One region of the Streptomyces sp. WMMB 714 genome, then DNA from elsewhere that is predicted to be linked to it. Evidence: riboswitches for the same ligand, from Rfam matches in the RefSeq annotation. Region 1 holds a riboswitch; each other region holds the start of a gene.
What was found. A riboswitch is a leader RNA that binds a small molecule or an ion and turns the genes downstream of it on or off. The one in region 1 is predicted to bind thiamine pyrophosphate.

Region 1 (10,424 bases):
TTCCCGTCCTGCGGATGCGGGAGCCCGGATCCGGGTTGGTGTCGATGACGTGCCCGCGGTCGACGCGCTCGCTGTAGTCGCGGCTGATCCTGACGTCGAGCCCGGAGCCGTCCATGACCTTCCGGGCCTCGGCCTCGGTCTTGTCCAGCACGGCGGGAGTGCGGGTGAACTGGCCGGAGTTGATGTACCAGACGCCCGTTCCCACCAGCATCAGCAGCACCACGGCGAGCGTCACGAGGAAGACCCGCCCTCCGGCGCGCCGTCCGCCGGGGCCGCCCTGGTGTGCGTGGGGCGGGTCGTCCGGCGGGGGAGCGGCGAAGCGGGCGGTGCGGTTGAGGTCGTCGTCGTTGCCGTGGCTGTAGGAGCCGTACCGGTCCGCGGGGCGGGGGAGCACGCTCGTACGCTCCTCCGGCCCGGCGTGGCCCGTCCCGACGCCCGTGGCCTGCGGGGGGACGGCGTCCAGCTCGGCGTCCGTGAGCAGCGCCCGCATGGCGCGGGTCTCGGAGAGCATCGCGCCCGCGTCGTACGGGCGGCTGTCGGGGTCGCGCCCGGTGGCCCGTGCGACCAGGGCGTCCAGACCCGGGGCCAGTCCCGGTACGGACGCCGAGGGGACGGGCATCGCTTCCTGCAGGTGCTGGTAGAGCACCTGGGCGGGCGTTCCTCCCGCGTGCGGTTTCGCTCCCGTGAGCATCTCGTAGAGCATCACGCCGCACGCGTAGAGGTCGGTACGGGTGTCGGCCGTGCCCTGCTCGATCTGCTCGGGGGCGAGGTAGGAGACGGTGCCGAGGATGGAGTCCGACCCGACGGACGTCTGACTGTCGACTGCCCGCACGAGACCGAAGTCGGCGACCTTCACGCGGCCGTCGTCGCCGATCAGCACGTTCTCCGGCTTCATGTCGCGGTGGACCATGCCGGCGTGGTGGGCGGCGCCGAGAGCCGCCAGCATCGGTTCGAGGATGTCGAGGGCGACGCGCGGCTGCAGTGCGCCGCGCTCGCGCAGTACGTCGCGGAGCGTGCAGCCCGACACGTACTCCATGGCCAGGTAGACGTACGTGCCGTCCGTGCCCTGGTCGTAGACGCCGACGACGTTGGGGTGCGCGAGGCGGGCCACGGTCTTGGCCTCGCGGATGAAGCGGTCCACGAAGGAGGCGTCGGCAGCGAGCGAGGGGTGCATGACCTTCAGGGCCAGCTCGCGGTCGAGCCGCAGGTCCACGGCGCGGTAGACCGTGGCCATGCCCCCGACGGCGACGCGTGACTCGACGCGGTAGCGGCCGTCGAGCACCTGGCCGACCGGCGGTGTCTCCCCGGCCGCTCCGGAGGAGTGGTCCTGAAGGCTCGTATCCATCGCGGACGAGTCTACGAGTCGTGCACCGGACGAAAATCCGTGGAGGGCCGCGGAACGGGCAATGAAGCCGAACGGTGACACGAATAGTCCGTATTGCCCTTTTTGGGTTTTAGATACGGAAAGTGTGTCCCGAATCCCGCATGGAATTCCGTGTCCTCCCGCACGGCGGGGACTCCCGGGCGCCCGTGCCCCTCTTCCCCGGGTCTTCCCCGGGCCTTCCCCAGGTCTGCCCGGGTCTCAGCCGCCGAAGGCGGGCCGCTCCGGGTCGAAGGCGGCGACGCCCTCCGTGGGTGAGGACGCTTCGGCGTAGTGGCGGCGCGGGATCCGTCCGGCCCGCCGGGCCAGCCGGCCGGCTGCCACCGCGTGCCTCATGGCCTCGGCCATCACCACGGGCTCCTGCGCCCGCGTCACCGCCGAGGCCAGCATCACCGCCGCGCAGCCGAGCTCCATGGCGAAGGCGACGTCCGACGCCGTTCCGGCACCCGCGTCGAGGACGACGGGGACAGTGGCACGCTCCGCGATCAGCTGGAAGTTGTGCGGATTGCGGATGCCGAGCCCCGACCCGATCGGCGATCCCAGCGGCATGACCGCCGCGCAGCCGGCGTCCTCCAGCTTCCGGGCCAGCACGGGGTCGTCGTTGGTGTACGGAAGCACGGTGAAACCGTCGTCCACCAACGTCTCGGCGGCGTCCAGGAGTTCGACGGGGTCGGGCAGCAGGGTGCGCTCGTCGGCGATCACTTCGAGCTTGACCCAGTCGGTGCCGAGCGCCTCACGGGCGAGCCGGGCCGTGAGGACCGCGTCCCCGGCCGTGTAGCAGCCCGCGGTGTTCGGCAGCACCTGGATGCCGTGCCTCTGCAGGACGGACAGGACGGAGCCCTGGACCCCCGGGTCGAGGCGGCGCATCGCGACCGTCGTCAGCTCGGTGCCCGACGCCAGCAGGGACTGCTCCATCACGTCGAGGCTGGGCGCGCCGCCCGTCCCCATGATCAGCCGGGAGGTGAACGAGCGGCCGCCTATGACGAGCGGGTCCCCGGCGGGGGGTGCGGCGGGCGCGGGGGCGGCCGGCGCGGCCTGGGTGAAGGAAGCGGTGTCTGTCATGGCGGGTCAGCCTCCCTGGACGGCTGTCAGTACTTCTACGCGGTCGCCCTGTACGAGCTCCCGGACGGGCCACTCTCCTCGCGGCACGACGGCCTCGTTCACGGCGGCGGCGACTCCGGAGGGCGCCGCCGTGAACGAGGCGACCAGCTCGCCGAGGGTGCAACCGCGGGCGACGTCGCGGGACGCGCCGTTCACCGACACGGTCACGGTCGCCGAGGGGGACGCGGAGGTCGTCATGGTGGTAGCTCCTGTCACGTGCTGCTGGTGGGCGCGGGCACGGAACCCGGTGTGTGGTCCGGTTGCTCCCGGGTGAACCTCGTGGGACTGAACGGCCGTACCAGCTCGGGAAGTTCGCCCGTGGCGAGCAACTCGCCCATGGCGTCGCCCGTGACCGGCGTGAGCAGGACGCCGTTGCGGTAGTGGCCGGCCGCCAGATGGAGGCCCGGCAGTGCGGTGGGCCCCAGCAGCGGCGCGTTGTCGGGCGACGCGGGCCGCAGCCCGGCACAGGTCTCCTCCAGCGGCAGCTCGGTCAGGCCGGGGACGAGCTCGTGGGCGTCGCGCAGCAGCTCGTACACGCCGCCCGCCGTGACGGTCGTGTCCCAGCCCATCTCCTCGCTCGTCGCACCGATCACCAGCTCGCCGGTGGCGCGGGGCACCAGGTAGACGTGGCCGCCGCGTACGACAGCGCGAACGGTGCGCGAGAGGAACGGGCCGTGACCGGACGGCGGCATGCGCAGCCGCACCACCTGCCCCTTGACGGGCCGCACCGGCGGAACGACGTCCGGCGGCATCCCCTCCAGCCGCGCCGCGTACGAACCGAGCGAGAGCACTGTCTGCGCGGCCCGCACCACAGTGCCGTCCTCCAGCACCACGCCGGTCGCCCGGTCGCGCTCGACGGACAGGTGCGCGGCGGACGCGCGGACGAAGCGCACCCCCGACCGCTCGCACGCTGTCAGCAGCGCGGCAGCCAGCCGCCGCGGGTCCACCTGGTGGTCGCCGTCCACGCGCAGCCCGCCCCGCACCGACGGAGCGAGCATCGGCTCCAGCCGGCGGCACTCCCTGCCGGAGAGCCACTGCGACTCCAGCCCGCACCGCTGCTGCAGCGCGTGCAGTTCCCGCAGGGCGGCGCGGTCGTCGGCGTCGAAGGCGGCGGCCAGGGTGCCGCAGGCGCGGTACCCGGTCTCCTCCCCGCTCGCCTCCTCGAGTTCCGCGGTGAAGTCCGGATAGCGCGCGGCCGAGGCGAGATTGAGGCCGAGCAGCGCCTCCTCGCCGTAATGCAGCTCGGTGACCGCGGCGAGCATGCCCGCCGCCACACGCGCGGCGCCGCCGCCCGGTGCGGGGTCCACGACAGCGACCGCCAGGCCGCGCTGAGCCGCTCGCCAGGCGGTGACGAGTCCGATGAGACCGCCGCCGGCGACCACCACGTCGGGACGTCCACCAGGGTGCGCCTCGCCACGGACAGTGGATCGGGCCTCTGGGCGTGCGACGGCGCCGGAGTCACGCGGGGAACCGGCGGTCTGCGGTGTGCTGCTGGGGCGCATGGAAACGCTGTGTCTCCCTTCGCCGGAATGACCCGGATCAGGTTCGTACGGTCGGAGGCCGCCCGCCTCCCTCTCAGCCCGGTGCGCCGGACTCCCGCGTATGTCGTCTCTGTTCGGCCGCCTCCTGCTCGTCGCGCAGGAGGCACCTCCGCCAGCGTACTGCGCCGTCCCGCAACTGTGGGCTGCCCCGTGCGGACAGACGCCCGGTGGCCGTCTCTCCGGGTGCGCGCAGCGGAATAGAGTTGGCCGTGTGAGCGACAGTCGGAGCAGCCAGCGGGTCGTCATCGTCGGTGCGGGAATGGCGGGAGCGCAGACGGCCGTCCAACTGCGCGAGCGTGGATGGCCCGGCGCGATCAGGCTGATCGGCGACGAGTCGCATCCGCCGTACGACAGGCCGCCGTTGTCCAAGGCGGTGCTGCTGGGCAAGGCGGAGGGCTCGTCCTTCGGCATCGACTTCGGCGCGCTCGACGTCGAACTGGAACTCGGGCGCGGTGTGACCGGCCTGCGCACGTCCGAGCAGCTGGTGGAGACGGGCTCCGGCGAGGTGCCCTACGACCAGCTCGTCATCGCCACCGGCGCCGCACCGCGCACACTGCCCGGCAGCGATGGCGTCGAGGGCGTTCATCTGCTGCGCACCCTGGACGACGCCGCCCGGCTCCGGCCCGTGCTTGCCGCACGGGGCACCGTCCTGGTCGTGGGAGCCGGCTGGATCGGCGCCGAGTTCGCCACCGCCGCACGGGAAGCCGGCTGCGCCGTCACCGTCGTGGAAGCCGCAGGGCAGCCGCTGCCCGGCGCACTGCCCGCGGAGGTCGCGTCGCACATGCGCGACTGGTACGCGCAGAGCGGTGCGGAGCTGCGCACAGGCGTCGCCGTGCGGGCAGTCGAACCCGGTGCCGTGCAGCTCGCCGACGGTACGCGGCTGAACGCCGACGCCGTGCTGGTCGGCATCGGCTCACGGCCCGCCACCGGCTGGCTCACCGACTCCGCCGTCGAACTGGACGAGCGCGGCGCTGTCCGGGCGGACGAGTGGCTGCGGACCTCCGCCCCGCACGTCTACGCGGTCGGCGACTGCGCGTCCTTCCCCTCCGCCCGCTACGGCGAGCGGTTGCTCGTGCACCACTGGGACAACGCCCTGCAGGGGCCGCGCGTGGTTGCGGAGAACATCACGGCCGAACGCTTCGCGGACAGTGCGGCGGAGCGGTCCGTCTACGACCCCGTCCCCTACTTCTGGTCGGAGCAGTTCGGCAGGTTCGTGCAGTACGCCGGACACCATGCGGCGGAGGACGAGACCGTCTACCGCGGCGACCCGACGGAGGCCGCCTGGTCGGTCTGCTGGCTGCGTGAGGGATCTCTCACCGCACTGCTGGCAGTGGGCCGCCCGCGCGACCTCGCCCAGGGCAGAAAGATCATGGAACGCGGGCTGAAGGTCGACGAAAACGTGCTGGCCGACGCGGAAACGCCGCTGAAGAAAGCCGTCAAGTAGACGAAGAAGCCCGCGCAGTGGCCGCCGCACAGTAGTGACTGTCACACCGGGATGGCACGCTGGAAGGCGTGACCGAGATTGATGCGAAAACCGATGCTCTCGTCCCCGCCTGGCTCACCCTCCCGGACGTCGCGGAGAAGCTGGACGTACCGGTGACCCGCGCCCGGCAGCTCGTCAAGGAAGGCCAGCTGATCGCCGTCCGCCGAGGAGAGGGGAGAACCCTCCAGGTCCCCGCCGACTTCATCGGCGCGGGCCGCATCGTGAAGGGCCTCGTCGGCACGATCACCCTCCTCAAGGACGACGGCTTCAGCGACGAGGAGATGCTGGAGTGGCTGTTCACGGAGGACGAGAGCCTGCCCGGCACCCCGGCGCAGGCCCTCCGTGAGAACCGCGGGACCGAGGTGAAGCGCCGCGCCCAGGCCCTCGCCGTGTGAACCGCCGCCGGACGGCCGTGTGACCGGGCGCCCGGGCAGCGGGCGCCCCGGCAGGCCGCGGTCCCGCCACCGCCCCGGGCCCGCGTAGCGCGACACAGCGCGGCGCACGGCAGTGCCCATGCGCTGCGGTACGTCCCGCGGCCCCGCGGCCGCACCCGTCCTCTCTCCCTCCGTCCGTCCGTCAACCGATCCACGGGCGTACGGGCCGGTGATCCGTCCGGCCCGTACGCCCCAGGGGTACGCCATGAGCACCGACGCCGACATACGCCAGCAGCTCGCCGACGCGCGGCTGTACCTGTGCACCGACGCCCGCAAGGAGCAGGACGACCTCCCGCAGTTCCTCGACGCGGTCCTGCGGGGCGGCGTCGATATCGTGCAGCTGCGGGACAAGTCGCTGGAGGCAGCGGAGGAGCTGGAGCACCTGGAGGTCTTCGCGGACGCCTGCCGCCGCCACGGCAAGCTGCTCGCCGTCAACGACCGCGCGGACGTGGCACACGCCGCCGGCGCGGCAGTGCTCCACCTCGGCCAGGGGGACCTCCCGGTACCGGCGGCACGGGCCCTCGTCGGCGACGACGTGCTGATCGGCCGCTCCACCCACGCCGAGTCCGAGGTCGACGCGGCGGTCAAGGAACCGGGCGTGGACTACTTCTGCACCGGCCCGTGCTGGCCGACGCCCACCAAACCGGGCCGTCCCGCCCCCGGGCTGCCGCTCGTGCGGTACACGGCCTCCCTCGCACCGGCGCGGCCCTGGTTCGCGATCGGGGGCATCGACGCTTCCAACCTCGACGAGGTACTCGATGCGGGCGCCAGGCGGGTCGTCGTCGTCCGGGTCCTCACGGGCGCCGAGGACCCGGAGGCCGCTGCCGCGGCGCTGTCCGTGCGGCTGCGCGAACGGGTCGAAGCGGACGGCCGGCGACCGTCCGGCGAATAGGGGCGACGGGCGCCGCCCGTCCGGGCCTCAGCGGGACGGGACGCCGGCGTCCGGGTGGTGAGCTGCGGCTTCTCCGCTCCCCGGTCGGAGTCGAGCCGCCCCGCCCCCGTACGTTCCGCTCCGCGGACATGTGGGCGCCGAGCAGGACGGAACAGGCGATTACGGCAGGCGACGGCGGGTTGCCCTCTAGCCAAGGCCGATAGCCTTCAAGCATGGCCATCGGTATCTCAGCTACCAGGACAGACCGTACGACCACGGTGCGTGACCTGCTCGCGACCGGACAGTGCTCCTACTCGTTCGAGTTCTTCGCCCCCAAGACGGAGAAGGGCGAACGCTCGCTGTGGAACGCGCTGCGCCGGATCGAGGCGGTCTCGCCGACCTTCGTCTCCGTGACCTACGGCGCGGGCGGTTCCTCCCGCGAGGGCACCGTCCGCAACACCGAGCGGATCGCCACCGAGACCACACTCACCCCCGTCGCCCACCTCACCGCCGTCAACCACTCGCGGTCGGAACTGCGCAACGTCATCGGCCAGTACGCGGACGCGGGCATCCGCAACGTGCTCGCCGTGCGGGGCGACCCTCCCGGGGACCCGATGGGGGACTGGGTCAAGCACCCGGAGGGGCTCACCTACGCGTCCGAGCTGGTGGAGCTGATCAAGGAGTCCGGCGACTTCTGCGTCGGCGTCGCCGCCTTCCCCGAGATGCACCCGCGGTCTGACGACTGGGACACCGACGTGCGACACTTCGTCAACAAGTGCCGCGCGGGGGCCGATTACGCGATCACGCAGATGTTCTTCCGCGCGGAGGACTACCTTCGGCTGCGCGACAGCGCGGTCGCGGCCGGTTGCGAGACTCCGATCATCCCGGAGATCATGCCGGTCACCAACGTGAAGCAGATCGAGCGGTTCGCTGAGCTGAGCAACGCGACCATCCCGACGGAGATGGCGGAGCGGCTCCGTTCGGTCGAGGACGACCCCGCGGCGGTACGCTCGGTCGGAATCGAGTGCGCGACGGAGTTGTGTGCGAGGCTGTTGGCCGAGGATGTCCCCGGACTTCACTTCATTACGCTCAACAACTCCACGGCAACCCTGGAAATCCATCAGAATCTTGGTCTCCACGAACGGTCCTAGTCGGAGCAGCCGGCCGAAGCAGTGAGAAGAGGGGGCTTACATGGGCTGGACAGTCCTCTACATCGCGTTCGGTATCGTCGCGCTGTGGCTACTGGGCGAGGTCCTGCTGCAGTACAAGGCGCGACTCCGCTGGCGCGTGCTCGCCTTCACCGGCTTTCTCGGCGTGGTGGCGGGGGCGCTGATCCCCTCGGTGATCGTGATCGGGGTGGGCATCGCCGCCTTCGCCACCGGCCAGACCTTCGTCACCCTCTCCTACCGGCGCGGCTTCGCGGCAGGCTGGGCGCTCAACGGTCTGCCGGGGACGAACTTCCGCCGCCGTGACGACGAAGAGGACGGCCCCGAGCTGGCCGCCGCCCCGCCGCTGAACGAACTGGGCGGGCCGGAGCAGGCCGCCCTCCCCGGCCCGGGTTCCGACGCCTTCCAGCCCAGCGGCATGGGCATGGGCATGGGCGCCTACGGCGCGGACAGCATGGAGAACACCGGCGCGCTGAGCATGAGCCGGTACGACGCCGGTCCGATGGAGACGACCGGAGGACTGCGCGCCAACCGGTACGACAGCGACTCCCTCGAGAGCACCGCCGCCATGAGCATGAGCGGCTTCGGCGGGGACGACTACGGCTCGAACCGCTACGACGGGAACGGCCAGATCAACGGGAACGGGTACCAGGCGAACGGCTTCGAGGCGAACGGGTACGAGGCGAACGGCTTCGACACCAGCGGCTTCCAGGCCAACGGCTACGACGGCGCCGCCGGGGCGAACGGCTTCGAGACCCAGGGCTTCCCCGCGGCCGACACCTTCGCCACGAACGGCTACGAGCGCCAGGGCTACGAGACCGTCTCCTACGACACGGGCCAGTTCCAGGCGGTCAACGGCTACGGCCAGCAGCTCGGCGGGGAGGAGCCCGTCCCCGTCTACCAGCCCGGCCCCATGCCGGACGAGACGGGCGAGTTCACCCTCGGCGGCTACGGATACCCCAGCCCCGAGCAGCCGGGCATGTACCCGGGCCAGGGCCAGGACGTCCCCCAGCAGCAGTACGCCGCCTACGCGGACCCGTACTACGGCTACGACGCCAACGGCGGGTACTCCGGCGTCCAGTTCGACGGCTACGGGTACCCCGGCCCCGAGCAGCAGGACTACAGCGCCCAGCAGCCGCCCCAGCAGTCGCCGTACGGGTACGGCTCGGACGGCTTCGCGACGGACGGCTACGGCCTCTCCTACGGCGGCGGCGCCACGTACACCGAGCAGTCGTACTTCCCACAGGCGCCCACCGGCGGGGGCGGCGTGTGGGTGCCCCAGCAGCGGGACCCCAACGAGCAGATGGAGCCGGAGCCGCAGCAGTCCTACCCGTACGACCCGAACGGGTACGGCACCGGGGGCAACGGCTACTACTACTGAGCGCCGCGCGCGCCGCGCCGGCTACGCCCGGAAGCCTCCTGCCGGTCCGCATGACCGGGCAGGAGGCTTTCGCGGTGAGAGCCGCGGCTGAGAGCGGCCACGCGTCCGGTGCGAGCGGGGCTCGTCCCGCACGGGCCGACGGCCGCACCGTTGGGCGTCCCGGCCGCGGTCGCAGTGCGCCGCGGGAGCCGTCAGTGCGAGCCGCGCCAGTCGTCGCCCTCCACGATCAGCCCCGCGACGAGCGCGCCGGACATGCCCGCGTGAGCGAGCCCACCGCCCGGGTGCGCCCAGCCGCCGGCCCTGTAGAAGCCCTTCGTCGCCGTCCTGTTGGGCGGTCGGCGTTCCGTGCCGCGCCCGCCTCGTCGGCCGCCCGGGGATCCGGCGAGGGCGGGGGCGGGGACGAGCCCGGCGGGGGCTCCCGTCTCCGCCTCGACGTCATGGGGCGTGCGGACCTCGCGCCAGAGCGTCCGCGGTCCCAGCCCGAGCCCTGCCGCGTCGGCCGCGACGATCAACTCTCCGGCCAGCCGCTCCGCCTCCGCCTGCCCGGGGACGCCCTCCGGGCCGACCGAGACCGACAGCACGGCCGTCTCGTGCGCGGCGTCCGGTGTGAGGGAGGCGTCGTCGGGCCGCAGCACGGTGAGGGGCTGCCCCGGGGCGTCCGCCCGGTGGACGACGGTGCGGTGCACGGTTTCCGGGGGACGTCCGCCGTGCAGAGCGAGAAGCACCGTGAGGCGTGCACGGGCGGGGACGGCGGGCAGGGCCGCTCCGGCCGCCCCGGCAGGCGCGCCGGTCCGGTCCGGCGGCCACCAGCAGCCGGCGACCACGGCGTCCGCGTCGACGTCGGGCGACGCGGCCAGGCTCAGCCCCGTCACCCGTCCGCCCTCCTCCCGTACGGCCGACACCTCCGTGTCGAATCTGAAGCCCACCCCGCGCTCGACGCAGCGCTCGTACAACGCCTGAGCGAGCGCGCGTATCCCGCCGCGTACGTACCAGCTTCCGAAGGTGTGCTCGATGTAGGGCAGCACCGTCGCGCTCGCAGGCGCGGTGCGCGGGTCGAGGCCGTAGG
Region 2 (10,424 bases), on a different contig from region 1:
AAGAAGGAGCACATCGCGGTCGGCGAGGCCCGGAAGCTCAACATCCCGGTCGTCGCGATCCTGGACACCAACTGCGACCCCGACGAGGTCGACTACAAGATCCCGGGCAACGACGACGCGATCCGCTCCGTCACCCTGCTCACCCGTGTGATCGCCGACGCCGCCGCCGAGGGCCTCATCGCCCGTTCCGGCGCCGCCGAGGCGGCCAAGGGCGGCGACAAGGCCGCCGAGCCGCTGGCCGAGTGGGAGCGCGAGCTCCTTGAGGGTGAGAAGGGCGAGAAGGCCGACGCCCAGGCGACCGCCGAGGCCCCGGCTGAGGCCAAGCCCGCCGACTCCGAGGCCAAGGCCGAGGAGAAGCCGGCCGCGGAAGCCGCCGAGCCGAAGGCTGCCGAGAAGGCTTGACGCCACGGGGTGGCGGCGAAGGCATCCCTTCGCCGCCACCCTCGTGCGCCGGCCCTGACGGCCTCATGAGGAGAGACGCACAGCTTGCGACTCCGCCTCGCCCGGCACCGGGCGCAGGTGTCTCAACCGGCCGGAACAGACCTCAAGACGGACGAGCCCCGCAACTGCGCCGAGCGCGGAACGGGGCCTGGTCACAGAAGGAAACCCACAATGGCGAACTACACCGCCGCCGACGTCAAGAAGCTCCGTGAGCTCACGGGCGCCGGCATGATGGACTGCAAGAAGGCGCTGGACGAGGCCGAGGGCAGCGTCGACAAGGCCGTCGAGATCCTGCGCGTCAAGGGCCAGAAGGGCGTCGCCAAGCGCGAGAGCCGCACAGCGTCGAACGGCGCTGTCGTGGCCCGGATCGCGGACGACAACAGCTCCGGCGTGCTCGTCGAGCTGAAGTGCGAGACCGACTTCGTGGCGAAGGGCGAGAAGTTCCTCGCTGTCGCCGACGCCGTCGCCGCGCATGTCGCAGCCAGCTCCCCGGCCGACACCCCGGCGCTGCTGGCGTCGGAGATCGAGCCCGGCAAGACCGTGCAGGCGTACGTGGACGAGGCCAACGCCAACCTCGGCGAGAAGATCGTCCTGGACCGCTTCGCGCAGTACTCCGGCGACTTCGTCGCCTCCTACCTCCACCGCACGAGCCCGGACCTGCCCCCGCAGGTCGGCGTCCTGGTGCAGCTGGACAAGGAGAACGCGGAGATCGCCAAGGACGTCGCGCAGCACATCGCCGCCTTCGCCCCCAAGTTCCTCACCCGTGAGGACGTCCCGGCCGAGACGGTGGAGAACGAGCGCCGCATCGCCGAGGAGACCGCGCGCGAGGAGGGCAAGCCCGAGCAGGCGCTGCCCAAGATCGTTGAGGGCCGGGTCAACGGGTTCTTCAAGGAGAACACCCTGCTCGACCAGCCCTTCGCGAAGGACAACAAGAAGAGCGTCCAGAAGGTTCTGGACGAGGCCGGGGTCACGCTGAAGCACTTCGCCCGCTTCCGCGTCGGCGCCTGACGCTCCCACCTTCCGAACGCATGCCGGTCGCACGGACCACCGGGCCACGTATCCGGCACGCGCCCGCTAAGGTCGGGAACAGGGCAGTTGTGACGAGGAGGCCATTGCCGCATCGAGGACCGCGAGGATCCGACGGCAGTGGCCTCCTTCGTATGTGCACGAGGAGTACGCATGGGTAAGGACAGCGACAGCAACGGCACAGGCAGGGGCCGAGAAGGCCGAAAACGCTTCCTGCTGAAGCTTTCCGGCGAGGCGTTCGCCGGCGGCGGGGGGCTCGGTGTCGACCCCGACGTCGTGCACAAGATGGCGCACGAGATCGCGTCTGTCGTGCGCGACGGCGCCGAGCTCGCGGTCGTCATCGGCGGCGGCAACTTCTTCCGGGGCGCCGAGCTGCAGCAGCGGGGGATGGACCGCGCGCGGTCCGACTACATGGGCATGCTGGGCACGGTCATGAACTGCCTCGCCCTCCAGGACTTCCTGGAGAAGGAGGGGATCGACTCCCGCGTCCAGACGGCGATCACGATGGGCCAGGTCGCTGAGCCGTACATCCCGTTGCGGGCGGTGCGGCATCTGGAGAAGGGCCGCGTCGTCATCTTCGGCGCCGGCATGGGCATGCCGTACTTCTCGACGGACACGACTGCCGCACAGCGTGCGCTGGAGATCCACGCCGAGGCCTTGCTCATGGGCAAGAACGGCGTCGACGGCGTCTACGACTCCGACCCCGCGAAGAACCCCGACGCGGTGAAGTTCGACGCCCTCGAGTACGGCGAAGTCATCACCCGCGATCTGAAGGTCGCCGACGCCACGGCCGTCACCCTCTGCCGTGACAACAAACTGCCGATCCTCGTCTTCGAGCTTCTCGCCGAGGGCAATATCGCGAGGGCCGTGAAGGGTGAGAAGATCGGCACCCTGGTGAGCAACCAGGGTACGAGGGGCTGACGTTCGTCCCCCGCGGACCGCGTTGCATACTCGGCGTCTTCGGCAACTCGGCGCCGTAGCAACGGTCCTGTACGGGGATGGACAACCGCCTGCCGGTCGGACACCGTGCAGGACACAGGGCTTATCCGCAGAGCTCATTCACCGAATCAGGAGCACGTGGTGATCGAAGAGACCCTCCTCGAGGCCGAGGAGAAGATGGAGAAGGCGGTCGTGGTCGCCAAGGAGGACTTCGCGGCGATCCGCACCGGCCGGGCCCACCCGGCGATGTTCAACAAGATCGTGGCCGAGTACTACGGGACCATGACCCCGATCAACCAGCTCGCGTCGTTCTCGGTGCCAGAGCCGCGGATGGCGGTGGTCACACCGTTCGACAAGAGCTCCCTGCGCAACATCGAGCAGGCGATCCGGGACTCCGACCTGGGCGTCAACCCGTCGAACGACGGCAATATCATCCGGGTGACGTTCCCCGAGCTGACCGAGGAACGCCGCAAGGAGTACATCAAGGTCGCCAAGAACAAGGGCGAGGACGCGAAGATCTCGATCCGCAGCGTCCGGCGCAAGGCCAAGGAGTCCATCGACAAGGCCATCAAGGACGGCGACGTCGGTGAGGACGAAGGCCGCCGTGCGGAGAAGGAACTCGACGACACCACCGCCAAGTACGTGACCCAGGTGGACGAGCTGCTCAAGCACAAGGAAGCCGAGCTGCTCGAGGTCTGAACGTCACCCGTCGGTGTGTCCGTGATCCGTCCGAGGTCTGAGGCTGCAATCTGTGAACGACTCATCCTGGGGAGCCCCGCCGCCCCGCGCAGGTTTCCGGGGATCACCCGGTCAGGGAAGCGTCCCGGGCGGTCTTGCGGGAGGAGCCTTTCCGCACGGCACGGGTAGCGCTTCCGCGCACGAGAGCGGTGGTGTGTCGCAGACTCGGCCCATGCCCATCGTCTCCGACCCGGGTGGTCACGGCAGCGGCCACGGCCGTGGCAGATCCGGCTCAGGCGGCCCCCACGGCTCTGGCGGAGCCGGCGGGTCCGCGTCGTCCTCCGGTGCCGGCGGCGACAGAAGTGATCCGTACGGACAGCGCCCCGCCTCGGAGTCCTCCGACCCGGGCCCCGCCCCGATGGGGGGCAAGAAGCGCGCCGGCCGCGACCTGCGCGCCGCCATAGGGGTCGGCGTCAGCCTGGGCGCCGTCATCCTCGTCTCGCTGTTCTTCTACAAGCCGGTGTTCCTCGGCGTCATCGTCGTCGCCGTCGTCGTCGGACTGTGGGAGCTGACCTCACGGCTCACCGAGCGCAAGGAGATCCGGGCTCCTCTGGTGCCTCTCGCGGTGGGCGGCGCCGCGATGGTCATCGCGGGCTACGTACGGGGCCCGGAGGGCGCATGGATCGCCATGGCCCTCACCTCCCTCGCCGTCCTCGTCTGGCGCATGACGGAGTCGCCGCACGAGTATCTGCGGGACGTGACGGCAGCCGTCTTCGCGACCTTTTACGTGCCCTTCCTCGCTACCTTCGTCGCGCTGATGCTCGCCGCAGAGGACGGGCCGTGGCGCGTACTGACGTTCCTGCTGCTGACGGTCGTCAGCGACACGGGGGCGTACGCCGTGGGATGGCGGTTCGGTACGCACAAACTCGCCCCCAGCATCAGCCCCGGCAAGACGCGCGAAGGGCTGGGCGGAGCGATCGCCTTCGCCATGGCTGCGGGTGCGCTGTGCATGCAGTTCCTGATCGAGGACGGCAGTTGGTGGCAGGGCCTCCTGTTGGGGCTGGTGGTAGCTGTCAGCGCCACGCTGGGTGATCTCGGCGAGTCCATGATCAAGCGTGACCTCGGGATCAAGGACATGGGGACTCTGCTGCCGGGGCACGGCGGCATCATGGACCGTCTGGACTCGCTGTTGCCGACGGCGCCTGTCGTCTGGCTGCTCTTCGTGATCTTCGTGGGCAACGGCTGACGTTCGCGACCGCTCCCGCGTCCCGTCGCGGTTGGCGTGGTCGTTCGCTCACGTGGCGGCCGGCTCGTCGACAGCGAGCTCCAGCAGGGGCAGTACCCGTCCGGGAATCGAACCCGACGGTGCCGTCCCCACCCGCACTGCGCCCATCGCAAGGTAGAAGGCCTCGGCGTTCGGATCCGCGTCGATGGTCAGACGCGGGAATCCGGCCTGTCGCGCGGTGGCGAGAATCCGCTCCAGAAGCAGACGGCCGACGCCTCGCCCGATGAACTCCGGGTCGACGAACATCATGCCCACGGCGCCCTTCGGAGGTTCCCCGTCGAGGGATGCGAAACCGACTACGACGCCATCGTGCTCAGCTACGATCATGCGCCGCTCTGCCACCTCGTCGGGGCGGACGGCCAGTTCTTCCCTGCACGCGGCCACGAAGGCGTCGTCGTAACCCCAGTACGCCTTCGAGCGGAGCGCCAGTCCGGTCAGAAGCTCAGCCTCGTGTGCCTCGGCCGATCTGATGAGCATGGGCACTCCCGTCTTGAGTTCGATCAGCGGCGCCGCGAGCCGCAGGGTCGGCGGCGACTCCCGGGCGCCACTCGGCCACCTCACCAGACTTCGACGACGGCTCGCCTGCCGTTTTTCTCTGGCCGACGCTGACAGATCATGCCCGATGGTGACCGTCCGCACCCCGCTGTGGCCAGGGGCACCGTCACCCGTCTGCGACACTGATACGGCTATGCCGAAGCCCGGAGAACTCACTTTCGTCGCCCCCCGCGGAACCACCAGGCCGCCGCGGCATCTCGCCGATCTCGCTCCGGAGGAGCGTCGCGCGGCGGTCGCCGAGCTGGGCGAGAAGCCCTTCCGTGCGAAGCAACTTTCGCAGCACTACTTCTCGCGGCTGGCCCACGACCCCTCCGAGTGGACGGACATTCCCGCCGCGGCTCGCGAGAAGCTGTCCACTGAGCTCCTTCCCGAGCTGATGCAGGTCGTCCGCCACATCAGCTGCGACGACGACACCACGCGCAAGACCCTCTGGAAGCTGCGCGACGGGACGCTCGTCGAGTCGGTGCTCATGCGCTATCCGGACCGGGTCACCATGTGCATCAGCTCGCAGGCGGGCTGTGGCATGAACTGCCCGTTCTGTGCGACCGGGCAGGCGGGGCTGGACCGCAACCTGTCCACGGCCGAGATCGTGCACCAGATCGTGGACGGCGTACGGGCTCTGCGTGACGGCGAGGTCCCGGGCGGCCCCGCGCGGCTTTCCAACATCGTCTTCATGGGCATGGGCGAGCCCTTGGCCAACTACAAGCGCGTGGTCGGAGCGATCCGGCGGCTGACCGATCCGGAGCCCGACGGCCTCGCACTGTCCCAGCGCGGCATCACCGTCTCGACGGTCGGCCTGGTCCCAGCGATGCTGCGCTTCGCCGACGAGGGCTTCAAGTGCCGTCTCGCCGTCTCGCTGCACGCGCCGGACGATGAGCTGCGCGACACCCTCGTGCCCGTCAACACCAGGTGGAAGGTCCGGGAGGTGCTGGACGCCGCCTGGGAGTACGCGGCCAGGTCGGCTCGCCGGGTGTCCATCGAGTACGCGCTGATCAAGGACATCAACGATCAGGCGTGGCGCGCCGACCTGCTGGGTCGGCTGCTCAAGGGCAAGCCCGTCCACGTCAATCTCATCCCGCTCAACCCCACGCCGGGGTCCAAGTGGACGGCGTCCCGTCCAGAGGACGAGGCCGCGTTCGTGCGTGCGTTGGAGACGCATGGCGTGCCGGTGACTGTCCGGGACACTCGCGGGCAGGAAATCGACGGTGCGTGCGGGCAGTTGGCCGCCACGGAGCGCTAGGTACGCGACTGCGCGTCCCTCCGGCAGCGAGCCTGCTGGGACGGTGACCGTCACCAGCACCGGCGTCCGGTAAGCATCAGGCTGATAGCCTTCAAGCTGGAGTCTTGTCGCAGGCACATCAATCTGTGGCCGGGCTCGGATCAACAACAGCCGACAGGGGAGCGCACACAGCGCTGAGAGTGCGGACGCTCGTACGAAGACGGGCGGCCGCAGACCCTCGAACCTCGCCCGGGTCATGCCGGGTAGGAAGTCGATGAGCCGATGAGCAAGCACGCCCTGCGCCCAACTGCCGCCGTCACCGCCGTGATCGCCCTCCTGGGGCTTTCGACCGCATGCAGCAGTACCGACTCGGGTGGTGAGGACAGCAAGACGGTCACCCTCGTCACGCACGACTCCTTCGCGGTTTCGAAGTCGGTGCTGAAGAAGTTCACCTCTCGGAGCGGTTACCGGGTGAAGGTCCTGAGAGGCGGGGACGCCGGTTCCGCCGTCAACCAGACGGTGCTCAACAAGGGCAACCCGCAGGGAGACGTCTTCTTCGGGGTCGACAACACCCTGCTCTCCCGGCCGCTCGGCGAGGGCGTCTTCAACCCCTACGAGGCCGAAGGGCTCGAGAAGGTCCCCCGCGAACTGCAGCTCGACCGCGGTCGGCACCGGGTCACTCCCGTCGACTCCGGCGAGATCTGCGTCAACTACGACCGCAGCTACTTCGAGAAGCGCAAGCTGGACCCACCCGAGAGCCTGGCCGATCTCGCCGAGCCGGAGTACAAGAACCTGCTGGTCACTTCCAACGCCGCAACCTCCTCGCCGGGGCTGGGCTTCCTGCTCGCCACCGTCGACGAGTACGGGAAAGGCTGGAAGGACTACTGGAAGAAGCTGAAGGCCAACGGCGTCGAGGTCGTCGACGGCTGGGAGCAGGCGTACAACGACCGCTTCAGCGGATCGAACGGAGGAAAGGGCAAGGGCGACAGGCCTCTCGTCGTCTCCTACGCCTCCAGCCCGCCCGTCGAGGTCCTCGGCAAGAAGCCGTTGCCTGCCCAGGCACCCACGGGGATAGCCGAACAGACGTGTTTCCAGCAGACCGAGTTCGCGGGACTGCTGAAGGGGGCGAAGAACCCTGAAGGCGGCAAGGCGCTGCTGGATTTCATGCTGAGCAAGACCTTCCAGGAGGACTTGCCGCTGCAGATGTTCGTCAACCCCGTCCGTGAAGACGCCGACCTGCCGGAGCTGTTCACGAAGTACGGGGTTTCGGTCGAGGACGCTGCGGCCATGGACCCGTCGGAGATCGCCGAAAACCGCGAACAGTGGGTCAAGGCGTGGACGTCGCTCGTCGTGAAGTAGAGCTGTCCGAGGGCCGACCGGACAGCGCGACTGCCGGGGCAGAGCGGGCGGCCGACAACAGAGCCCGGCGTCGCCTGGGGAGGGCGCTGCCGCTCTGTCTGATGGTGGTGCCGGTCGTCTTCTTCGGGGTGCTGTTCGCCTATCCCGTGGCCGCGATCGTCGGCCGGGGCCTGCGGACGTCCGGACAGTGGCATCTGGGCCGGGTCAGACAGGTGCTGACCGATCCCGACGTGCTGGACGTGCTGTGGTTCACCGTGTGGCAGGCGGCTGCGTCCACTGTCTGCACGCTCGCCATCGCTCTGCCCGGGGCGTACGTCTTCGCGCGGTTCGACTTTCCCGGCAAGCAAATGCTGCGCGCTGTGGTCACGGTTCCGTTCGTCCTGCCGACAGTGGTGGTCGGTTCGGCTTTCCTCGCTCTTCTGGGGCGTGGTGGGGCACTGGACGAGTGGTTCGGCGTCCGGCTGGACACCAGCGTGTGGGCGATCCTGCTGGCCCACGTCTTCATCAACTATGCCGTCGTCGTCCGGACAGTGGGCGGCCTGTGGTCGCAGCTTGATCCACGGCAGGAAGAGGCTGCCCGTGTACTGGGCGCGGGGCGCCTCGCCGCGTGGGCGCGCGTGACCCTTCCAGCGCTGGCACCGTCGATCGCGGCGGCGGCACTGATCGTCTTCCTTTTCACCTTCACCTCCTTCGGCGTGATCCAGGTACTGGGCGGGCCGCGCTTCGCGACTCTGGAAGTCGAGGTCTACAGGCAGACAGCGGCTCTGCTGGACCTGCCGACCGCGGCGGTGCTGACACTGGTGCAGTTCGCTGCCGTGTCCGTGCTGCTCGCCGCTCACGCAAGGACCGTACGCAAGCGGCGCGCGTCGCTGAGCATGGTGCCCGCGGCGCAGACTGCTCAACGTCCGCGGAGCGGCGGCCAGTGGGCGCTGCTGGTGGCGGTGCTGGGTGTGGTCGCGCTGCTGGTTCTCGTGCCCCTGGGCATCCTGGTGGAGCGTTCGCTCGACGGCCCGCACGGCTACGGGTTGCAGCATTTCCGCGCACTCGGGTCGGCAGCCGGCAGCGGCACGTTCACGGTCGCCCCCGCAGCCGCGATCGGCAACTCTCTTGCCTATGCGGCTGTCGCCACCCTCATCGCCCTGTCCGTGGGCGGTCTTGCGGCAGCCGCTCTGACGGTGCGCGGGGCAGGCCGAGTCACCGAGCGGCTGGTGCGGGGATTCGACTCCATGCTGATGCTGCCGCTGGGCACCTCCGCTGTCACTGTCGGATTCGGCTTCCTCATCGCTCTCGACGAACCGCCCCTGGACCTGCGGGCGACCTGGATCATCGTTCCGCTGGCGCAGTCCCTGGTGGGGATCCCCTTCGTCGTGCGGACGATGCTGCCGGTGCTGCGAGCAGTCGACGTGCGGCTGCGTGAGGCAGCTGCCGTACTGGGAGCCTCACCGTTCCGTGCGTGGCGAGAGGTCGATCTGCCCCTGGTGCGACGGGCCGTACTGGTGGCTGCCGGTTTCGCTTTCGCCGTTTCGCTGGGCGAGTTCGGCGCGACGGTCTTCATCGCCCGGCCGGACGCCCCCACGCTCCCGGTCGCTGTCGCCCGCTTCCTCGGCCGGGCGGGAGAGGTCAACTACGGGCAGGCGATGGCCATGAGCACCATTCTGATGCTGGTCTGCATGTGCACCCTGCTGGTGCTGGAGCGCATCCGCACCGACCGTTCGGGAGAGTTCTGATGCTGCGACTGGACGGTGTGACCGTCAGCTTCGGCGGTGTGCGAGCGCTGGACGCCGTGGACCTGGAAGTCGACGACCACGAGACGGTGTGCGTGCTGGGACCGAGCGGAAGCGGCAAGTCCACGCTGCTGCGCGTCGTGGCCGGCCTGCAGCAGCCCGACACGGGCCGGATATGGCTCGCGGGGCGGGACCGGACACAATCTCCGCCGCACAAGCGCGGGGTCGGCCTGATGTTCCAGGACCATCAGCTGTTCCCGCAGCGGGACGTAGAGGGCAACGTCGCGTTCGGTCTGCGGATGCGGCACGCCGCAAGATCAGAGACCGCGGAACGCGTCACCGGACTTCTGGAGATGGTCGGACTTCCCGGTGCACAACAGCGCGCTGTCGCCACACTGTCCGGTGGTGAACAGCAGCGCGTCGCCCTCGCCCGCGCGCTGGCTCCCCAGCCTGATCTGCTGATGCTGGACGAGCCGCTGGGCCAGCTCGACCGTGTGCTGCGCGAACGGCTGGTCGTCGAACTGCGCGCGCTCTTCGACCGCTTGGGCAGCACGGTTCTGGCAGTCACCCACGACCAGGGCGAGGCGTTCGTGCTGGCCGACCGGGTGGTGGTGATGAACGAGGGGTGCATCGCCCAGGCGGGAACGCCCCTGGAGGTCTGGCAGCAGCCTGCCTCGGAGTTCGTCGCCCGGTTCCTCGGGTTCGACAACATCGTCGACGCGACGGTGCACGGGGACAGAGCCGAGACACCCTGGGGAAAGATTCCTGTGCCGGAAGGCACCCCGGGGGGCCCGTGCAAGCTGCTCGTACGGCCGACAGGGCTGCGGACGACCTCCGTGGAGGACGGGCTGCCCTGCACGGTGGAAGCCCGAACCTTCCGCGGTGGCGATGCGGCAGCGGTGACGCTGCTGCTGCAGCCCCGCCACGGCCCGCGTCTCGAAGCGTCCTGCGCGCTGAGGGAGGCACCGGAGGCGGGGACGTCCATAGGCGTCGCCTTCGACGAAAAGGAAGTCGTCCGGATCAGCGCCTGAGCCGGAACGCCGGAACTCCGGAACCGGGTACGCGTGCGTCAACTCGTCTCTGCGGAACCGCCGGACAGCCGGGCCAGCGCCGCCGGCACGTCCTCGACGTCGTCGACCAGGGCGATGCGCGAGGCCATCGGCCGTCCGTGCGCGAGCGACTGCAGCAGCGGCCAGCA
Region 3 (10,424 bases), on a different contig from region 1:
TCGGCGGCCTGATCCTCAGCGTCGTCGGATTCCTCGTCGGGCTCCTCTTCAAGCTGCTGATCTTCGCCGCTCTGGTCGGCGGCCTCATCTACGTCGTGCGGCACTTCACTTCGGCTTCCTCCTCCTCCCGCCGCGACGACTGGTGACGGGAGCGGGCGCACCCTCGCGCCCCGCGTGAGCGGCCGCGGGCGCCGGGGAGGCGCCGCCCGCCGCCCCGGCCGCTGCCGGGACGGTGCCCCGGCGGTCCGCGGACACCACGAGCGCCGCCAGCAGCGTCGTGACCGGGACGGACGCGACGAGGCCGATCGAGCCGACGAGGGTGCGGACGATCTCCTCCGCCACGACCTCGCTCGTCGCCACCGTGGAGACGCTGCTGTGCGCGATGGAGAACAGCAGCATCAGCGGCAGTGCGGCACCCGCGTACGCCAGCACCAGCGTGTTGACGACGGAGGCGATGTGATCGCGGCCGATGCGCATGGCCGCGCCGTACAGCTTCCGCCAGCCCGCCCCCGGATCGGCCTGCTTCAGCTCCCACACGGCTGACGTCTGCGTCACCGTCACGTCGTCGAGCACGCCCAGCGAGCCGATCAGTACGCCCGCGAGCAGCAGACCCTGGATGCCGATGCCGGGGAAGAGACCGTGGACGAGGCCGGTCTGGTCGTCGGTGTTGCCCGTGAGCCGTGCCCAGTCGATGAAGAGCGAGCCGAGCACGCCGATGAGCAGCAGCGATATCAGCGTCCCGACCACGGCCACGGAGGTACGCGCGGAGAACCCGTGGCAGAGGTACAGCGTCGTCAGCATGATCGCGCTGCCTCCGACGACCGCCACCACCAGCGGATTCGAACCCTGCAGTATCGCGGGCAGGATGAAGAACGACAGCACTGCGAAGCTCACGGCCAGACCGGCCAGCGCGAGCATGCCGCGCATCCTTCCGACGAGTACGACGAAGAGCGCGAACACGCCCGCCAGCAGCACGACCGGGACGTCCCGGTCGACGTCGACGACGCTGTAGCGCAGCTCGCGAGGGGCGTTCGCCGCGTACGCCACCACCACGTCCTGCCCGGCCGAGTAGGTGCGGGTGGCGTCGGGCGGCACGACCTCGGTGAAGGTGTCCCCCTTGTCCTTGCCTTCGGCGACCTCGACGGTCGCCTTGCGGCAGGCGTCGCCCTTCCCGGCCCGCCCCTGCGCGCCGGACTCACCGGGCGGCTGACCGGGCTGGCCGGTGGGCGGCCGGACGTTCACGTCCTTGCAGTCGACGACCTTCACCGCCGTGACGCGTGCCGCGAGGGTGGGCCGGTCGAAGCCGAGGCCCGTGTCCTCGTCGTGGCCGGGGACCCCGCCGGGCCAGAGCGAGACGAGGCCGGCGGCGACGGCGACGGCGAAGGGGATGAGCACCGCCGCGATGACTTTCCGCAGGTGGCGGGAGACGGGGGCAGGGGGCCCGTGGCCGTGAGAGTGGCCGTGGCTGTGGGCGTGGCCGCTCGCGGGGGCGGGGGCGGGAGCATCCGCGGAGGAGCGGTCGCGGAGGCCGGCGCGGGCGGGGCCGCGGTCCGGGCCTTCAGCATCGTGTCCCGTGTTTCCGGCGGGGCTGCCGGGACGGAACGGAGGTGTCGGTGTCACGCCCCGATCATCGCAATACCGGAGGCGCTCTGGTCAGTCCTGTTGCCATAGCACTAGCGTGAGTACGCCTTTGCACATCGCGGGAGCTCCGAGCACGGGGCTGAGAGGGCGCTGACTTCCGTACAGCCGTTCGCGCGGAAACGGAGAAGGCTGCGCCGACCGCCGAACCTGTTACCGGGTAATGCCGGCGTAGGGAGTTGGTCGCATGACCATGCAGGATGCACACACGCCTTCGTCCGCCGCGTCCGGGCCCACCGGGCTCGGCTGGCACAAGGGCTACTTGAGCGGTTCGCGCCCCGACCTGCGGGTCCCGGTCCGCCGCGTGCACCTCACCGACGGCAAGGACGTCACGCTCTACGACACGTCCGGGCCGTACACCGATCCCGCCATCGAAACCGACGTGCGCCGCGGCCTTCCCCCGCTGCGCCAGAACTGGATCATCGAACGAGACGACACGGAAGAGTACGCGGGCCGTGAACTGCGGCCCGAGGACGACGGAATCAGGCACACCACTCCACGGGGAGGCGCCGTCCCGCGCGGCCGCGTCGGCGGCGGAGGCGAATCTGCCGGGCTCGACGGACTCGACGCCGTCTTCCCCGGCCGCGCCCGCAGGCCCCGCCGGGCACGGTCCGGCGGCCACCGGGAGGCCGTCTCCCAACTCGCCTACGCCAAGCGCGGCCTGGTCACGCCGGAGATGGAGTACGCGGCGATCCGCGAGAAGCGCACGCCCGAGTTCGTACGCGACGAGATCGCCGCGGGCCGTGCCGTCCTGCCCGCCAACGTCAACCATCCGGAGACCGAGCCGATGGTCATCGGCAGGAACTTCCTCGTGAAGGTCAACGCCAACATCGGCAACTCGGCCGTCACCTCCTCCATCGAGGAGGAGGTGGAGAAGATGACGTGGGCGACCCGGTGGGGCGCCGACACGGTCATGGATCTGTCCACCGGCCGCAACATCCACACCACCCGCGAGTGGGTGCTGCGCAACTCCCCCGTCCCCATCGGCACGGTGCCGCTCTACCAGGCGCTGGAGAAGGTGAACGGCAAGGCGGAGGAGCTGACATGGGACGTCTACAGGGACACCGTCGTCGAGCAGTGCGAACAGGGCGTCGACTACATGACGGTGCACGCCGGGGTGCTGCTGCGCTACGTCCCGCTGACGGCACGCCGCAGGACCGGGATCGTCTCGCGGGGCGGGTCGATCCTGGCCGCGTGGTGCCTGGCGCACCACGAGGAGAGCTTCCTCTACACGCACTTCTCCGAGCTGTGCGAGATCCTGCGCTCCTACGACGTCACCTTCTCCCTCGGTGACGGGCTGCGACCCGGCTGCGTCGCCGACGCCAACGACGCCGCGCAGATGGCCGAGTTGGAGACGCTGGGAGAGCTCACCCGCATCGCCAGGCGGCACGACGTGCAGACCATGGTCGAGGGCCCGGGCCACGTGCCCATGCACAAGATCAAGGAGAACATCGACCGCCAGCAAGAGGTCTGCGACGAGGCGCCGTTCTACACCCTCGGCCCGCTCACCACGGACGTGGCCCCTGGCTACGACCACATCACCAGCGGCATCGGCGCCGCCATGATCGGCTGGTGGGGCACCGCGATGCTCTGCTACGTCACGCCCAAGGAGCATCTGGGTCTGCCCGACCGGGACGACGTGAAGACCGGCGTGATCACGTACAAGATCGCGGCCCACGCGGCGGACGTCGCAAAGGGCCACCCCGGCGCCCAGGACTGGGACGACGCTCTCTCCGACGCGCGTTTCGAGTTCCGCTGGGAGGACCAGTTCAATCTGGCCCTCGATCCGGAGACCGCCCGGTCGTTCCACGACGAGACGCTGCCCGCGGAGGGGGCGAAGGTCGCCCACTTCTGCTCGATGTGCGGGCCGAAGTTCTGCTCGATGAAGATCAGCCGCGACATCAACGAGCGGTTCGGCCCCGGCGGCGGTGAGGAAGGTCCTCTCGGGCAGGAGGAGATCGAGGCAGGCATGCTCGCCAAGTCCCGTGAGTTCGCGGAGGGCGGCAACCGCGTCTATCTGCCCCTGACCGAGCGCTGACGGAACCCGGGTGGAAGGCCGGCCGCCCCGTCTCGAACGAACGGGGCGGCCGGTTCTGCGGGAGGACGGTCACGGCAGCGCTCTGAACTCCGGGCGCGACGCCGACAGTTCGATTCCCAGGGGCTGTCGGACGGGCTTCAGCAGGGCTTGATGCCCCGCACGCCCGCCCAGCCCGCGATGATGCGCTCCCTGGAAACCGTCTGTCCGGCGGGAATGGTGAGGCAGTCCTCGTCAGTGGTACCCGCGAGATCCAACTTGCGCTTCACCGCCTTGTTGTGGCAGTTGCGGATGTCGTAGTAGACGACCTTCAGGGGCCCGCCCGGCACGTCGCCCACCGTGTAGCTCAGTCCGCAGGGCGCCGCGGCCACGGCCTCCGATGTGCCGGCGACGACCATTCCCGATGCCAGTACCCCGACGGCTGCGGTGGAGACGGCGAGCCGCTTGAAAATCCTCTTCACAATGCACTCCTTTTCCCCTGGACCCACGGCCAGGAATTCGATGAAGTCTGGTGCCCGTGCCAGAGGACCGTCTCAGCCGCGGATACCGGAAGGCCAGGAGTCCGGACGCTTTCGGAGAACTTCGGATATCCTCGGACACCGGTTCCGGCCCGTGGCAGGCGAGGTTCCGATTCGCAGAGGCCAATTCCGTTCAAGTGGGTGCAGATGGTCGACGACAATGACGAACCGGACGCGCACGAGGTCCGGGCGGCCTTCTTCCGTGACATCCGGGCGCTGCGGGCCGGCGCCGGGAATCCCTCATTCCGCAAGATCGGCAACGACGCGCACTGCAGCCACGACACCGCTCATCGGCTGATCGAGCAGGAAGTGCTCGTCAAGCAGGTCAACGCGGTGGACATCGCCGCGGCCCTGGGCGGCGACAGGCAGGAGTGGGCGGCGAGATGGGCCGAGGCGAAGACGGCCGAGAAGCGGATCGGGGAGAAGAAGCCCGGGGGGCGGAGGCCCGCGACGACGGCAGCGGCTGTGACGGCGGCGGCCCCGGCGGAGACAGCGGAGACGGAGACAGCGGAGAAGGCGGCAACGGAGGCGGTGGCGGAGGCGGTGGCGGAACAGCCGGCCGCCTTAGTTGCCGGCCCCCCGTCCGCGTCCGAACCGTCCGCGGATGCCCCTGCCTCGCGCCGGTTCCGGCGTCCGCTGATCGCGGCGGCCGCCGTGACCCTCGTGTCCGCGGTCGCCGTCGGAATCGGCCTCGCGAGCGACGGCGGACGGGACGAGCGCTCCCGCCCGCTCTTCGCGGACACCTGCGACGGGCCGATAAACCTCGGCCGCCAGAACGACAAGTGCGTACGGGAGGTCCAGCTCCTGCTCAAGCGGGCGGGCGGTGAACTGGCCGTGGACGACTCGTTCGGGCCCGAGACGCTGAGACGCGTCATCGCATTCCAGGTCCTTGCCGGAATAACGCCGAACGGAGTCGTGGACGACACGACGAAACGGGCACTCTACGAAGAAAGGACGCACCTCAGAAGCTGGTCCGAGGAGCGCGTCGAGAAGCGAATTCGCGAAGTATTCGAAGAAGCACCGGACCGCGCGGTGGCAATAGCCCGCTGCCAGTCGAATCTGGACCCGCTGTACATCCTCTCCAACAACAACGGAACCCGGAACTGGGGGGTTTTCCAGCTTTACGAGGCCCGCGTCGAGCAGATGGGCGGCACACCGCGAAAGGCCCTGGACCCGGAATGGAACATCAAGGCCGCGCACCGCATGTGGAAAAAGCACCGCGACTTCCGCGACTGGCAGTGCGACAAGTTCGAGAAGACACCGGAGAAGTAGGGCCGCAGGGCGGCCCGGAGGCGACCCCGGAGGAGGGCGGACCGGAGGGCGGCCGGGTTCACAGCCGGCACGTGCGGACCCTGGACGGACGCACCGACCGCGTCACCGCACTCACGTGGACGCCTTCGGGCGACGCGCTCGCGGTGGCCGGGAAGCGGGGCGGTACGCCTTCGACGCGTCAACCACGGTCAGGGGACGGGCTCTTGAACGGGAGCCACGCATGTGACCACTGCCGCAAGTCTCCGGACGGCCGGTTGCGCGCTGCGCCCCGCATCAGGCATACGCCGAGGCACCCGCGCCCCGCACGCAACAGGCGGTTCGAGGCTCCCCCCTCATGCCTCGAACCGCCCGGTTCCACGGTTCAACGCGCGAAGAACCGTTCAAAACCAGGTTAGTTGACTCTGCGTCGATGTCCAGTGACTGTCGCGACATTATCGATATAGCTCTGAGGAGATTTTGGCCGACGTTCCGCATCCGCGGCGGGGCCGGTCCTGCGCCGCCGCGCGGGCCGCGGCGTACGACGGGCGTCCCGGCGGAGGAGTTTGACGCGTCCCACCGCGGGCCAGACCTCATCCATGGCCCATGAACGTCACGTGGTCAAACGCACCGCCCGCGCGGTCCTGCTCGACTGCGGCGGCACCGGTTCCGCCGGCGGCCCTGCTCCGGCCGCTCCGCACCTCGTCCTCATCAAACGCACCAAGCCCGGGCTGGAGCCGTACTGGATCACGCCGGGCGGCGGCGTCGAACCGGGGGTCGACCGCACCGTCGTCGAGGCGCTGCACCGCGAGGTGGACGAGGAACTCGGCGGCAAGGTCACCGACGTGGTGCCCGCCTTCGTCGACACGGTGCCCCACACCACGGAGAGCGGCGAGAGCGGCGTGAAGGTGCAGCACTTCTTCGTCTGCCGGCTGGTGTCCATGGACCTCTCCCGCCGGCACGGGCCCGAAGTGGACGAGCCGAGCGGCGAGTACGACATCGTGCGGGTGCCGTTCACCCGCGAAGGCGTGACCTCCGTCGACGTCGTGCCGCCGGCGCTCCGCTCCTACCTGGAGCGGAACATCGAGGGCGTCCTGGCGCTTCTGGCACCCGATCTGGGGTGAACGGCCCACGGCCGACGGGCAGTCCGGCCGTCAGACCGCAGTCCGCGGGGCTCCTCCGCCGGGGGCGGGCCCTCCGGCCGGGTCAGGCCCTCAGCCGAACCAGCCCTGGAACGTGCCCTGTCCACTCACCGCACCGCGTCGCTGCGCCTCGGCCAGCGCCGCCTCCGCCTCCTGCCGCCAGGCGTGCGGATCGGCACCGCGTACCCCTGCTGCCGCCCCTCGTGCGGCGATCGCTCCGGACGCCCCGTCTGCGGCAGTCGGCGCGCCCTGCGCCGGGGACGAGGTCGCCGCGAAACCTGCGGAGAGCGACGAAGGCCAGTCCGAGCTCCCCGGGTACGCCGAGGCGCCCTGCTGGGAACCGGCGCCGCGCTGGGCCGGGGGCGCGTTCAGCAGCCGTGGCGGCGGCGGCATCTCGGGAAGCTGCCAGGCCGATTCGCGGTCGCTCCCGAGCAGGCCGGTACCGGACGAGCTGCTCGTCGTCCCGGTCCCCGTGGCGGATGCCGTGCTGTCGGAGGCGTTCCCTGATGCGGAACCGGTCACGGCAGCCGCGCCGGTCCCGGCATCGGGCACGACGGGGTCCGCCGCCGCCGTCCCCGTGGTGTCCGTAGCACTCGTGGTGCCCGTGGTGTCGGCCAGGGACACGGGCTCGGGCACGCTTCCCGCCTCGGGCGACGCGCTTCCCGCCCCCGCCGGCTCCGCGGCCGACGACCCGGCCCCGTACACCGGCGCGTGGGACTCGCGGGCCCCGGACTCGTGGGCCTGCGCCCCGTGGCTCCGGGACTCGTACGCCTCTTCCCGCCCGTAGCCCGGCAGTTCGTCGTACGGGGACGGCGGCGTCTGCGTCTGCTGCTGCCCGCGTGACGCCGCGTACCCCTGCGCGGTCCGCGCCGCCGGGACGCGCTCGCGCGCTCCGGCGCCCTGGCGTGAGGTTGCGTGTGCGGCCCCGCGCTCGCGCGCGTCGCGTGCGGCGCCGAAGAAGTCCCCGCCCTTGCGCTTGTAGTCGTCCGTCCCCCACTCGCGGGCCGTGCGCTTCGGTGCGCGCTGCAGCTGGGGGATGTGCTTCGCGCAGTGGATGTAGGCCTCTTCGACCTCCACCCGCACCCACAGCTGCGCCTTGCGCCCGGGCACCGGGTCCTCGGGCAGCTCCGGGTGCGACATGCGGATCTCCGCGTCGCTGAGCACGCTGGCGCGGCCGTTGACGTGCAGCCCGATCCTGGCGCGGGTGAAGTCGATCAGCATGATGCCGAGGTGCGGGTTCTCCTCGATGTTCCCGAGGCTGGCGTGCACGCCGTTGCCCCGGTACTCCGGGTACACCAGGGTGCGTTCGTCCAGCACGTGGAGGAATCCGGGCGGTCCGGCACGGAAGCTGCTGTCGCACTCGCCGTGGCGGTCCGACGTGGCGAGGAAGAACATCTCCTGGCGCTGCACGAACTCGCGCATCCGCTCGTTGAGACGGTCCAGCACCTGCTCGTCGTAGAAGCGCTCCGCCCGGTCGGTGGTGCCCATCCGGCGCTGCAGCACGCGTTCACCGTCGCTGCCGGGGCGCGACGGCCCGCCGAAGAGCCCGGGTTCCTCGCGGACCGCACCGTCCCCGTTCAGCCGGGCTCCCGCGCCGTCCTCCTCGCGCGGGCCGCTTCCGGAGGCCGTTCGGTCGTGGCGGTCACGGCGCTCGAACCAGTGCGCTTCCGACTTCTCGTGCTCGTGCTGCGCACGCGCGTTCTGGCCATCCCGAGGATGTGCCCCATCAGCCTCTGCCACGCCGCTGACCCCTTCCCCTTCCTCTGCCAACTGCTCTGCTGCGCACGGAGTCCGCCGTGCTGTCCTGCTGTCGCTGTCGTGCCTGCCCTATGCGGTTCTGGCTGCCGCGGGCGCGGTGTGTGCGCACGTCCCGCGTGCCGTGCTCCGGACACTGCCTTCTGACGCCGCTACTCGCTCCCGACGTTCAGCTCCGCCACCGCGTCGTGCCGTATCCGGTGGGCCGGCACACCCGCCTCGACGAGGGCGTCCAGGCCGCTGCGGATCATGCCGGGCGGGCCCGACAGGTAGCCGACGTAGGAGTTCCAGGGGCCGTACTGCCTGACGGCGTCCGGCAGTTGACCGGACAGGACGTGCGCACGGCCCGCCCCCGGCCCGTTGACGACCACCGGCCGCACCGACAGCCAGTCGTGCCGCTCCTCCAGGCGCAGCATCGTCTCCAGGTCGTAGAGGTCGTGATCGCTGCGCGCTCCGTAGAAGACCTCGACGGGCCGTCTGCGGCCCTGCTGCACGACATCCTCCACCATCGCCCTGATGGGGGCGATCCCCGTGCCGCCGCCGAGACACAGCAGACCGTCGTCCGTGGAGTGGTCCACGGTCATGCCGCCCGCGGGAGGGCCGAGCCGCAGCACGTCGCCGGGACGGGCGCGGTGGACGAGCGCGTTGGAGACCCATCCTGTCGGTACGGCCTTCACGTGGAAGGTGAGCAGGCCGTCCGAGCGGGGCGAGGAGGCGAACGAGTAGTGCCGCCAGACCCTCGGCCACCAGGGCGTCTCGACGCTCGTGAACTGGCCCGCGAGGAACGGGTACGGCTGGTCGGGGCGCAGGGTGATCACCGCGATGTCGGAGGTGCGCAGCTCGTGCGAGACGACCTGCGCGTTCCACCACGCCGGGGCGCGCATCTCGTCCTCGGCCGCGGCGTCGATCATGACCTGCGAGATCAGCGTGTACGCGCGGACCCAGGCGTCCTCGGTCTCCTGGCTCCAGGTGCCGGGCGCGTACTGGGCGAGCGCGCCCAGCAGGCACTCGCCCACCGCCGGGTAGTGCTCGGGGCGGGTGCCGTACTTGCGGTGCCCGCGGCCCAGTCCGGAGAGGTAGCGGGTGAGGACGTCGGGGTCCTCGGCGAGGCGCACGGCGGTCAGCAGCGCGCGGAAGAGCCGGTCGCGCTGGGTGTCCATGGAGGCCGGGAAGAGCTCGCGCAGCTCGGGGTGCTCGACGAACAGCAGGGCGTAGAAGTACGCGGTCGCCGCGTCGGCTACGGGTTCCACCTCTTGCATGGTGCGGCGGATGAGCATCGCGTCGCGTGACTCGACGGGGTCGGCGTCCGGCGCGGCCGCCGGGGAGGACGGGCTCTCCGGCGCGGGCCCGTGGTGCGCTCCGGGGTCGGGGTGCCGGCGGGCCGGTTCCAGGCCGTCGTCGACGGTCGGGACGTCGAGCGTGGGCACGTCGATCGCGGGCACGTCGATCGCGGGTGCCGGACGGTCCCTTCCGCTTCCGCCGAAGGCGTCGAACTCGTCGAGACCCCCGCCGTCGGTGGCTCCCGGCTGCCCGGGCGCCTCGGCGAGCCGGGTGCGCAGCGCGCCGGGACCGGCGTTCGCGGCGACCGGACCGACCGGGCTCAGGGGCTGACGGCCAGGTTCGCGTGGGGCCTGCTCGCGTGGGGCCTGTTCCCGTCCTGCCTGCTCGCGCCCGGCCTGATCCCGGGAGGCCCATGCTTCGGTGGCCCGCCCCGCCGCGCTGCTTTCCGCACTGTCCCGGGGGCGCGTCCCCCGCGTCTCTTCCTCCTGGTGCCAGGTGGTCCCTTGTTCAGCGGTCGGGTTTCCGGCCTGCGGCTGCGGCCGGCTGAACCAGCCCCAGTCGTCGTCTTCTCTGCCGTCGCCTCTTCCGCCGTCCCCCGCGGACGGACCGTTGCCGGCCGATGTGGTCGTCATGGTCTGCCTCGCCTCGAACTCTTACAGACAATCTGCGCAGTCACGCATTTCGCACGTTTTCGGTGATTCGACCCCGGGGCACCGGCAGCGGATTGACGTACCGCACGATGCGGACTCGACCATACCGTTGTCACTTCGTCGCACAAGTCCCGTGAACAGCCCGGGCGAATCGCGT

Region 2: linked by a shared signal. The riboswitch ahead of H181DRAFT_RS15425 (thiamine ABC transporter substrate-binding protein) and the one ahead of thiO (glycine oxidase ThiO) in region 1 are both predicted to bind thiamine pyrophosphate.
Region 3: linked by a shared signal. The riboswitch ahead of thiC (phosphomethylpyrimidine synthase ThiC) and the one ahead of thiO (glycine oxidase ThiO) in region 1 are both predicted to bind thiamine pyrophosphate.

Annotation. Positions count from the first base shown of each region.
Region 1 is NZ_FMHJ01000005.1:139,769-150,192, forward strand. Features, by position in the region: gene pknB (Stk1 family PASTA domain-containing Ser/Thr kinase) at 1-1,345, opposite strand, end outside; gene H181DRAFT_RS10775 (thiazole synthase) at 1,583-2,443, opposite strand; gene thiS (sulfur carrier protein ThiS) at 2,450-2,680, opposite strand; gene thiO (glycine oxidase ThiO) at 2,695-3,984, opposite strand; TPP riboswitch at 3,982-4,092, opposite strand; gene H181DRAFT_RS10790 (NAD(P)/FAD-dependent oxidoreductase) at 4,283-5,467, shown strand; gene H181DRAFT_RS10795 (Rv2175c family DNA-binding protein) at 5,536-5,901, shown strand; gene thiE (thiamine phosphate synthase) at 6,146-6,832, shown strand; gene metF (methylenetetrahydrofolate reductase [NAD(P)H]) at 7,045-7,962, shown strand; gene H181DRAFT_RS29890 (hypothetical protein) at 8,003-9,358, shown strand; gene H181DRAFT_RS10815 (phytoene desaturase family protein) at 9,550-10,424, opposite strand, start outside.
Region 2 is NZ_FMHJ01000007.1:274,431-284,854, forward strand. Features, by position in the region: gene rpsB (30S ribosomal protein S2) at 1-402, shown strand, start outside; gene tsf (translation elongation factor Ts) at 613-1,449, shown strand; gene pyrH (UMP kinase) at 1,621-2,388, shown strand; gene frr (ribosome recycling factor) at 2,548-3,105, shown strand; gene H181DRAFT_RS15410 (phosphatidate cytidylyltransferase) at 3,158-4,330, shown strand; gene H181DRAFT_RS15415 (GNAT family N-acetyltransferase) at 4,379-4,846, opposite strand; gene rlmN (dual-specificity RNA methyltransferase RlmN) at 5,058-6,164, shown strand; TPP riboswitch at 6,310-6,430, shown strand; gene H181DRAFT_RS15425 (thiamine ABC transporter substrate-binding protein) at 6,426-7,502, shown strand; gene H181DRAFT_RS15430 (ABC transporter permease) at 7,604-9,229, shown strand; gene H181DRAFT_RS15435 (ABC transporter ATP-binding protein) at 9,229-10,257, shown strand; gene H181DRAFT_RS15440 (LOG family protein) at 10,296-10,424, opposite strand, start outside.
Region 3 is NZ_FMHJ01000004.1:57,735-68,158, forward strand. Features, by position in the region: gene H181DRAFT_RS08005 (DUF5326 family protein) at 1-146, shown strand, start outside; gene H181DRAFT_RS08010 (YibE/F family protein) at 106-1,620, opposite strand; TPP riboswitch at 1,690-1,833, shown strand; gene thiC (phosphomethylpyrimidine synthase ThiC) at 1,826-3,676, shown strand; gene H181DRAFT_RS08020 (hypothetical protein) at 3,814-4,134, opposite strand; gene H181DRAFT_RS08025 (peptidoglycan-binding protein) at 4,339-5,463, shown strand; gene H181DRAFT_RS08030 (NUDIX domain-containing protein) at 6,039-6,563, shown strand; partial or broken gene H181DRAFT_RS29830 (pyridoxamine 5'-phosphate oxidase family protein) at 7,509-8,069, opposite strand; gene H181DRAFT_RS08040 (globin domain-containing protein) at 8,489-10,249, opposite strand.